DNA from 3 places in the Paenarthrobacter sp. 4246 genome. Region 2 is predicted to be linked to each of the others. Evidence: riboswitches for the same ligand, from Rfam matches in the RefSeq annotation. Region 2 holds a riboswitch; each other region holds the start of a gene.
The links. A riboswitch is a leader RNA that binds a small molecule or an ion and turns the genes downstream of it on or off. The one in region 2 is predicted to bind cyclic di-AMP.

Region 1: another riboswitch for cyclic di-AMP. It lies ahead of ABIE35_RS16905 (aggregation-promoting factor C-terminal-like domain-containing protein); the one in region 2 lies ahead of ABIE35_RS04715 (C40 family peptidase).
Region 3: another riboswitch for cyclic di-AMP. It lies ahead of ABIE35_RS15930 (hypothetical protein); the one in region 2 lies ahead of ABIE35_RS04715 (C40 family peptidase).

Annotation. Positions count from the first base shown of each region.
Region 1 is NZ_JBEPOP010000009.1:88,054-91,292, forward strand. Features, by position in the region: gene ABIE35_RS16900 (pyridoxal phosphate-dependent decarboxylase family protein) at 1-624, shown strand, start outside; gene ABIE35_RS16905 (aggregation-promoting factor C-terminal-like domain-containing protein) at 712-1,554, opposite strand; cyclic di-AMP (ydaO/yuaA leader) riboswitch at 1,560-1,721, opposite strand; gene ABIE35_RS16910 (sensor histidine kinase) at 1,821-3,239, opposite strand, start outside.
Region 2 is NZ_JBEPOP010000002.1:430,814-434,052, forward strand. Features, by position in the region: gene ABIE35_RS04705 (HNH endonuclease) at 1-299, opposite strand, end outside; gene ABIE35_RS04710 (NlpC/P60 family protein) at 553-1,326, opposite strand; gene ABIE35_RS04715 (C40 family peptidase) at 1,426-2,172, opposite strand; cyclic di-AMP (ydaO/yuaA leader) riboswitch at 2,177-2,337, opposite strand; gene ABIE35_RS04720 (M23 family metallopeptidase) at 2,484-3,239, opposite strand, start outside.
Region 3 is NZ_JBEPOP010000008.1:98,963-102,201, forward strand. Features, by position in the region: gene ABIE35_RS15930 (hypothetical protein) at 84-1,235, opposite strand; cyclic di-AMP (ydaO/yuaA leader) riboswitch at 1,238-1,382, opposite strand; gene ABIE35_RS15935 (ATP-dependent DNA ligase) at 1,626-2,690, shown strand; gene ABIE35_RS15940 (DUF6480 family protein) at 2,709-2,981, opposite strand; gene ABIE35_RS15945 (alpha/beta fold hydrolase) at 3,052-3,239, opposite strand, start outside.

The sequences.
Region 1 (3,239 bases), on a different contig from region 2:
GTGCACGTGGATGGTGCTTTTGGTTTATGGGCCGCCGTTAGCCCGACGCTGCGGGCCCGGCTGGCGGGAGTAGAGGAAGCAGATTCCTGGGCCACGGATGCCCACAAGACGCTGAATGTTCCTTACGACTGCGGCTTGGCCATCGTTGCGAGGCCGGAAGCCTTGAGGCGTGCTTTCAGTGTTCACACAAGTTACCTCATTGCTACGGATGCCGGCCCGGGAGATCCTTTCGAGAAAGTGCCTGAGATGTCCCGCCGTGCCCGGGGCATCCCTGTGTGGGCGGCGCTGAGGCAACTGGGCCGTAACGGGGTGATCTCTATGGTGGACCGGCTCGCTGCGAATGCCCGCGCGTTGGCCGAGGGACTCGCCGCTATCCCGGGTGTCGAGGTGCTCAACGACGTCGTGTTCACGCAGGTGTCGGTGAGCTTCGGCAGTGATGACCGCACACACCGTGTCACGCAACGGCTGATGGCTGAGGGCGCGGTGTGGATGTCCGGGTCCTCGTGGCGTGGCCGTGAAATCCTCAGGATTTCGGTGAGTAATTGGACCACGGATGCAGGGGATGTTGCGGCGTCCATCGCGGCGGTGCGCGGCGCGGTGGAGGCCGAACCGGAGTTTGTGTAACGCGAAAACCGCGCCGGTTCCCGCCATCCGCTCCAGTCTGTACTGGTGCGGGCGGTGGCAACCGGCGCGGTAATCAAGCAGTCTGGCTTAGTACCAGTTGTTGGCCAAGTGGAAGCCCAGGGCGGCCGACGGGGATCCGTAGCGTTCCTTGATGTAGTTCAAGCCCCACTTGATTTGGGTCTGGTAGTTGGTCTGCCAATCAGCGCCCGCGGTTGCCATCTTGCTAGCCGGCAGCGACTGGACAATGCCGTAAGCACCGCTGGAAGCGTTGGTGGCGGTCGTCCTCCAGTTGGATTCCTTCTCCCACAGGGTGTTCAGCGCAGTCATTTCGCTGGCGCTCCAGCCGTAGTTGCCAAGGATGCTGGCAGCGTAGGCCTTGGCAGCGGCGGGATCGTCCACGGCCTTGGGGGCGGCAGCAGCAGCTGCAGCTTCGGCAGCGGCGGCGGCAGCAGCGGCGTCGGCGGCCTGCTTGGCTGCAGCATCGGCGGCGGCCTTTTCGGCGGCGGCCTGGTCCGCAGCGGCCTTCTCGGCGGCAGCCTTTTCACCGGCTGCCTGGTCCGCCGCGGCCTTCTCGGCTGCGGCCTTTTCGGCTGCGGCCTTGTCCACGGCTGCCCTGTCAGCGGCGCCCTTTGCGGCGGCTGCATCCAAGGAAGCGGAGATTTCAGCTGTCTTGTTGTTGCTGACCTGGGCATTCGCCTGGGTCTCTGCAACGCGGCTTACCTCGGGAAGGGTCAGGGCGGCGTTGGCAGCAGTACCGAGCGATGCAACGCCCAGCGCAGCAGCTACAACACCGGCAACAACCGACATGCGGTGGCCGGACTTGCCCTGGCGGGCAGCGTTCTTGAGGACAGCCTGCGACTTGGTCAACGGTGCGTTGTGCTCATCGCGGTGACGCGCGGAAGGGCGCGTCTGATCATTAAATTCAGACATGTGTGATTACCTCTCAGCGCCTGCGGAGTTAGCTGTCGGGTTCGGATGAGGTCATCCGGCCGCGCATCACGCTGCGGCTTCACCCCAAGGGTCCGGCATAAATGCCTGGACCCGGAGACTCTGGGTCCCCCGTCTCTGCCTCGGAGTAAGTACGGACTCCGGGAAGTGGCAGAGCTCGGCGCATCCCGGATGCGGGTCAGTTGGGGCGACCCACCTTTTCGACGGTACAGGAGGAATTCGCAGAAGTCACATTTAGGTAACAGAGATCACGACGACGGTGAGTCGCCTTGCTGGGTTCGTAACTTCTGTTCGGTGGCGACGGCAGGGAATCGAAGGGTGAATTCCGTGCGCCCTGGACGGGACGCCACGTGCACGCTGCCGCCGTGCGCTGCCACGATGGATTCAACGATCGACAAACCCAGCCCTGACGTGCCCTCAGACCCCGATCTCGCGGCGTCGGCGCGGGCAAAGCGGGAGAAGATCCGGCCTTGGAAATCCGCTGGAATGCCGGGCCCGTTGTCCGTTACGGACACCACTGGGCTGCCGTCGGCGGAGAGCGTGACGCTGGTGACCACCGTGGTGCCGGCGTCGGTATGTTTACGGGCATTGGAGAGGAGATTGGCCAGGACCTGGTGCAGTTGCGCAGCGTCGCCGCGGACCGTGACGGGCTCATCCGGGAGTTGGAGTTGCCAGATCTGCTCCGGTGCCATGATTTTCTCATCGCTGACAGTTTCAATCACCAACTGGGTAAGGTCCACGTCCGTGATCCTGAGCGGCTGGCCTTCGTCCAGCCTGGCAAGCAGCAGCAGATCCTCCACCAAGGTTGTCATCCGTTCGGACTGGCTCTGGACGCGTGCCAGCGACTTTCGGCCGTCATCGGTGAAGTTCTCGGTCATCCTCAGCAGTTCGGTGTAACCGCGGATGGCCGTAAGCGGCGTTCGGAGTTCGTGCGACGCGTCCGCGACGAACTGGCGCACCTTGGTTTCGCTTTCCTGGCGGGCTTCCAAGGCACTGGAGACGTTGTTCAGCATCTGGTTGAGGGCATGGCCAACGCTGCCGACTTCCGTTCCGGGATGGGCGGCCGACGGCGGGACCCGCACCGCAAGTGCCACCTCACCGGCGTCGAGAGGGAGGCGCGAGACTTTGGTGGCCACCTCGGAGAGCTGCTCCAACGGCCGCATGGTCCGCCGGATGATGACGGTGCCCGCGAGGCCGATCACAACCAGTCCGCCCAACGACACCAACACCATGGTCCACACCAGCGAGGCCTCGGCGCTTTGCTTGTCCGCGAGCGGCAGCCCGGTCACGATCACGTCGCCGGCAGTTTCGACAGCCACGAGCCGGTAATCCCCATAGGAGAGCGATCGGTCCACAGGCCGGTTGTCCCGGGGCAACGACAACAGAATCTGCTTGTCGTCCGCCGAGAGTTCGGCCCGCTTGCCAGAAGCCTCAAGAATGCCTGGATTGATCACGGTCGTTCCATCAATCCGTGCGTTCAGCGTTCCAGCGGCCTGGCCGCGCGCTTCCAGCGGGTCCGGCCTTCCGGAGGGGGAGGACGGGAAGTTCGACGGCGGCCTGCCGAAGCTGGTCGCGCGGCTTGACGCCTGCTCCAGCTGCCTGTCGAGCTGCTTATTGAACACCATGTCCATGGAGGCGTAGCTAACCACTCCCACGGCAGCGCAAAT
Region 2 (3,239 bases):
CTGGACTTGGGGTGGACATGGTCTATGGTGTGGGCTGTTTTCCCGCAGTAGGCGCAGCGGTGACCGTCGCGGCGAAGTACCCCGCGTCGGCTCACGGCGGTAATCCTGTTGTACCGGGGACGGATGTAGCGGTTGAGAAGAATCACGGATGGACGTCCGAGTACTTCCTGTGGCCCGACGACAGGCTCGTCGCCTTCGGCCACTACGCTAGCTTTCCCGGTCAACACAAGGACCAGCGCCCGGCGGAATGTTATTACCGCCAGCGGTTCATATCCAGCATTCAGAACGAGTGTGCGCATGCACGTACCTCTTCACGGCCGCACCCGTCAGGGGCACGAGGGCCGGCTGCCCTCTGCTTGTACGGGCTGTGGATCGACAAGATAAGGGTAAGCACTCATATGCCGTATCAACGAATTTTTCCGTCGTTTCCCGTGCAGTGTCGTCAAGAGTTCATTCGAGGTTAAGGGGGCTGGAGCGAAATCCTTTCTCATAAAGCAGAACACCCCGCCGGCCGGAGCCTGCGGGGTGTTGCTGTGAAAACCAGAGGCTGGATCAGCCGTTGACGCGAATGAAAACGGGGCCGGAGCCCACGTTGACGCTGAACAGTGCCGTGGTGGATCCGTTCCATCCACCGTGGACTGCCTGGCCGTTGCCGACGTATACAGCGATGTGGGCCTGTCCGGCCAGACCGCCGTTGGCGTAATAGGCGAGGTCGCCGGGCTTCGCTTCCGCTGCGCTGACCGTACGGCCGAGGGAGAGGTAGCCGGCCGGCCAGTCGTGGAAGTTGATGCCAACTGCTGCCAGGGAGTTGGTCACCAGCATGGTGCAGTCCTGGGTGACGCCGAGTTGCGCGTAGGCGGCAGCGGCGATTGCAGCACCAAGGCCACTTGCGGCGGCCGGAGCCTTTGCCGCAGGAGCCGCCGTGTTGACGGCCAGCGTTGAGTTGCCGGCAGTTGCCGTGCTTTCCGTTGCCTTCTTGGTTTCTGCCTTCGCAGGAGCCTTCTTTTCTACAGGAGCCGGAGCCTGCACCGTGGTGACCACGGGACGCTCGTAGGAGATGGCAACGGTAGAGTCCGCAGCAATGGTGGCCTGGACTACCGACTGGATGTCAAGGGTGGACGTCGAGGTGGACTCACGGTCCACCGTGGTGTCGGCGGCGTTGGCAGCAACACTGCCGGTCAGGACCAGGCCTGAAGCTGCGGCAATAACAGCCGCCTGGCGGCCTACGCCGCCGGCGTTTTCACTGACGGCCTTGGCGATCACGGCAAGCGAGCTGGTCTTGGGGGCCTCAGCGCGATGCCGTGCAACCTTGGATGCACTGGTCATGGTTTTCTCTTTTCGTATCCGCGTGTAGTTGGGGTACACGCGGCTCATTGGCGCGCCAGCACTTGGGGGCATGCTGGCGAACCCCGAACCGGATTGTTTCTAGCGGAGGGTAAAGAAGGAGGAGGTGCCCGTGGAGGCAGCCGAGTGCAGGAGCGTGCCCTGTCCCGGGTTCAAGGCGCTGATCATCATGCCGTTGCCAACGTAGATGCCTACGTGGGCTCCGCCGTTCTGCATGACCAGGTCACCGGGGGCAGGAGTGCTGGTGGGCTTCATGGCCGTCCAGGCGTTGACGCGCGGGATGCTGATGCCGGCTTGGGCGTAGACCCACTGGGTGAAGCCGGAGCAGTCCCATCCGTTGGGCGTGGTGCCGCCCCAAACGTAGGGGTGTCCGATTCCGGTGTAGGCGATCGCGGCGAGGCCGGAAGCGGCGGCGCTGGAAGCAGTGTCCTTGGCTTCGGACGACTTCGCCGTCACAGCGCCTGCGGTGGTCTGGTTGCCATTGGCCGCGGTGCGCTGGGTGGTCTGCGAAGCGCGCTGGACAACCTTGGGAGCTTCCTTGGTGGCCACTACAGGGCTTTCGAAGGAAACGGTGGCGGTGGGCTCTGCGGTGACTACCGCAGTGGTGACCATCTGCTGGGTGCTGGAGGCTTCCGACTTGGAAACGTCGGTGTCCGCTGCCTGGGCCGGAAGACCGACACTGAGGACGAGGCCTGAGGCTGCTGCCAGGACGACGGCCTGGCGGCCAACTGTACCGGCGTTGGATGAAACAGCCTTGGAAAGCGTGTTCAAAGGGTTCGTACGAACCGATTCGGCGCGGTGGCGCGCAGGGGTAGTGCGTGATGACACGTAGGTAGCCTCTCCCAATGCCTGCGAGGTGAGCTGTCGGATTCGGATGGGAGTCATCCGGCCACGCTGCTTCAAGGAAGCTTTGCGACTTAACCCCAAGGCCTTCTTGCGAAGACCAGAAGTGGTTCCCCCGCCCCTGCCAGACGATTTATGCGAACGGACCTCGAGTGGTGGCAGAGCTAGGCAATCCACTCAAGTGCACCGGCCCCCTAAAAAGCCGATGCGCTTTGTACGGTACAACAGTTGAACGCGAATGTCACATTCAGGTCACGGGGCGTGTCACGAATGCGAGAGACAACCATCAACTGGACTTAGAGCCAGCCCATGGGGTCAACGACTTCACCGTTGACCTGTACTTCAAAGTGGAGGTGGCAGCCGGTGGAGGCGCCCGTGGTGCCGCTCAGCGCTACAGTGTCGCCGCGGCTGACCGTCTGGCCTACTTTGACGGTGAAGGACGACAGGTGGTTGTACGTGGTCTCAAGGCCGTTGCCGTGGTCTACCACCACGCGGTTGCCTCCGCCGTACTCGTGCCATCCGGCAAAGGTGACTTTGCCACTGGCCGCGGCATGGACGGCGGTGCCGCACTGGGCCACAAAGTCCTGGCCGCGGTGGAAGTCACCGGAACCACCCGTGAGGGGGCTGATGCGGTAGCCGAACGGGGAAGCCGTAGTCAGGGTGTCCAAGGGGCTGGCCATGGTGCCCGTGGACGAGGCGCGCTGGATGCTGTCGGCGGACTGCGCACTGAGCAACTGCTTCAGCTTGCCGTCGGGGTCTGCGGCGGTGGCTACCGCGGCACGGCTGAAGTCGATCTTGGCTGATGCAGCGGCGGAAACCTCGGGCTGGCTGCCACCGGTGACGGCCAGGGCCGACTCGGTCTGGCCGGATTCCGAAGTGGCCATTACCGGGCTGGTGGCCGGCAGACCGACAGTCAGGGCAAGTCCGGTGGCGGCAAGCGCAACTCCGGCCTTTTGCCCTACGCCACTGGCTGCGGCGAAGTCGGCAACCTGGCGCAACGGGCTCTTACGGCGACGCACCTGGCGTTCGGTGTCGCGTGGCCGGATCTCCGA
Region 3 (3,239 bases), on a different contig from region 2:
GCGGCGGAACGTGGCAGTTCGACTGCTGCTGCAGTACCGGCTGTGCCAACCCGCATGTGTGGTGGTGCGCGGCAAACGGGTGCTCATTTGAGGGCATCCTTTGCCGCGTTCAGGATCTCTTCAAGTGCCGTCTCGGTGGGCTGCGGCGCGGTGGCCGCGCTGGGCTTGCCCGTGGGCTTGGGTTTGGTGGTCTGCGTGGGAGTCCCTGTCGGCGTTGGGGTAGGAGTCGGCGTGGGCGTGACCGTCGGTGTGGTTGTGGGCGTCGGCGTTGTGGGTGGCGTGGTGATCGTGTCCGACGGCACCTCGCTGGGTGCCGGCGCCGGCTGGGTGGGGACGGGGGCGGTGGTGGCCGGGTCCGCGGCGATGGTCGACGGCACTGCGGACGGGACCCACACGGGGTCCGCCAAGGAAACTTTCGGGGTGGGAACCGACGACGGCGACACTGGTGTTGGTGCCTCCGGAACCGTGGCCGGTTGGCCGGCTGCCGACGTCGCAGCAGCTGAAGCTGAGGGCGATGAGGCCCTCGAGTAGGAGGCGCTGGGTGCGGGAGCCGCGGAGCCCGAATTCCGGTCGGCGCCGCTGGCTTCCTGGGAAGGGGTCTCCTGGCCGAAGAATGGCAGCTCGAGGGCCTGCCCCAAGGTACCGGCTGTCAGGACCAGGCCGAGGGCACCAGCCACCACGGCCATGCGCTGGCTCATGTGTTTGACCGATGCAGCTTTCCGCAGGACCGCCTGGGGTTCCCGGCCAAGCGACGATCCGCCCCTGCCTGATCTGGAGGCAGCGGTGGCGGGTCCGGACGCGGCAGGCTGAGGAGTTCCCGGCTGCTCGGGGCTTTCCTCCTGCTCAGGACGTGACGCCTGAACGATCGGAATGGCCGAGGTGGGAGGCCCTGGCGTGGTGGAGGCCGGAGCTGCAGCCCGTGCGGCCTCCACAACGGGAATGGCCGCGGTTGCCGGCTCGGCCTCGGACGACGCCGGCCCGGCAGGCGCGATCACAGCCTGGGCTGCCCGCTCCCGCTCGGCCGCGCGGGCGGCCGCTCGCGTGGTGGGTGTCGCGACGGTGGGAAGGGCCGCAGTGGCGGGCTCCGGCGTCGTGCTTGTAGTTTCGGGTGCGGCAACAGTGTCTGCCTGCACGCTGAAGAGGGATCCGCTGGGTTGGGCCCGACGGCGTCCGGTTGGCTTGGTGCGCTCGCGTTCAGTCTCGGCGCGGCGCGGCTGATCCATGGTTGGGGACATGGTGGTTGCCTCTCAACGCCTTCGAGGTTAGCTGTCGGGTTCGGACGAGGCCGTCCGGCCGCCGTAGCGGCTTCACCCCAAGGACTTGGGAAAGTCCGGGAACTTTTGGGTCCCCCGCCTCTGCCGCGGGTCTGGCGGATTCCGGAATGCGGCAGAGCTCGGCGTCATTCCGGAAGCGGCCCAGCGGAGATACGGGTCGCCCTACGACGGTACATGAGCCGGAAAGTAAAGTCACATTAATGTAACGGGCGGTAGGCCTCCCCGGATGAGAGAGCCCTAGCGCTTAGGCTTCGGGGCCGGCGCCGGGAGTTCGTGGTACGGCAGCCAACACGGACAAGATATCCATGCCCAACACTAGCTTCGCGCTGCACCGGCAGGTAGACATTGTCTATGGACCTGCCTGTGATGCCACCCGTCTCGCCCATGCTCGCCAAGTCCGTCCCCGCCATCCCCGATGTTGGGCACTACGAGCCCAAGTGGGACGGATTCCGGACCATTGTCTTCAAGGACGGAGACGAGGTCATCCTGGGCAGCCGCAACGAGAAGCCCATGACCCGCTACTTTCCCGAACTGGTGGAGGCGCTGCGGAAGAACCTTCCGGACAAGTGCGTGATCGACGGCGAGATTGTCCTGATCGCGGACAACCGGCTGGAGTTCGAGGTGCTGCAGCAGCGGATCCACCCCGCGGACAGCCGGGTTCGGATGCTCGCCGAGAAGACCCCGGCATCCATGATCGCGTTCGACATCCTTGCGCTCGGCGACGACGACCTCATGGGCAGGCCATTCGCGGAACGCCGCGCCATCCTGGAACGTGCGCTCGCCGAGGCTGAGCCTCCCGTTTACGTCACTCCCGCGGTCACTGACCTGGAGCGTGCGCAGGAATGGTTCGTGCAGTTGGAAGGCGCAGGCCTGGATGGGGTGCTGTCCAAGCCCTTGGACGGGACGTATCTACCCAACAAGCGCGTGATGTTCAAGACCAAGCACGAACGCACCGCGGACTGCGTGGTGGCCGGCTTCCGCTGGCACAAGACCGCGAAAGTTGTGGGGTCCATGCTGTTGGGTCTTTACAACGACGCCGGTCGGCTCCAGCATGTGGGGGTGGTGGCCTCATTCCCCATGGCCCGCAGGGAAAGCCTGGTAGCCGAGCTTGAGCCGTACCAGGTGGAACTCGGCGAGCACCCCTGGGGCGAGTGGGCCAGCCAAGGAGAAGGGGCCGGGGGTTCCAGGATGCCCGGCGCCCAAAGCCGGTGGAGCGCGGGCAAGGATTTTTCGTTTGTGCCCCTGCGTCCCGAGTTGGTGATCGAGGTGGCCTACGACTACATGGAGGGCGAGCGGTTCCGGCACACCACGCAGTTCAGGCGCTGGCGGCCGGACCGCACACCGGAGAGCTGCACTTACTCCCAGTTGGAGGAGCCGGCGGATTACGATCTTGGGGAGATCCTGAGGCTGCCGTAACGTGGCGCCCGCAGTTCCTTACTCTTCGTGTCCTTGGTCGCTGCTCATGCTGCCCTCGGCCGGAGGGGTTTCTCCCGGGGGCACTCCGCCCCCGGGTTCCAAGCCCGTGACGTTTCCGTCGAGGGGATCGGGATTGGCGGATGCCGCAGGGTCTTCGTCTTCGTCCTGGCGCAATTCGGGGTCGGCGTTGACGTCGTCCTTCTCGGTGGCCGGGGGCGTTGCGGCGCCGTATGGGCCGGTGGCGCCTGTTGCGCCGAAGCCTTGCTCGTCCTTGCTATCTCCAGTGGTCACGGTCAGCCCTTTCGTAAGCAAACTTACTAATGCGATGGCTCCGCCAGCCTAGCCGGGACGCGCGGACTCCTCAAGGTGCCTGGCCGCGAAGCGCTGTCGCGGCAACGAAACTCCGGATGGCGTCCGCCACGGCCTGGGGCCGCATGTGTTGCGCTACATGCCCGACGCCGGGGATCTCCACCAAGCGCCCCTGGTCAACCGCCCTCGACAGCCGGAGGGCCCAGTCCGGGCCAGCCACGTTGTCGCGGCTTCCCCTCA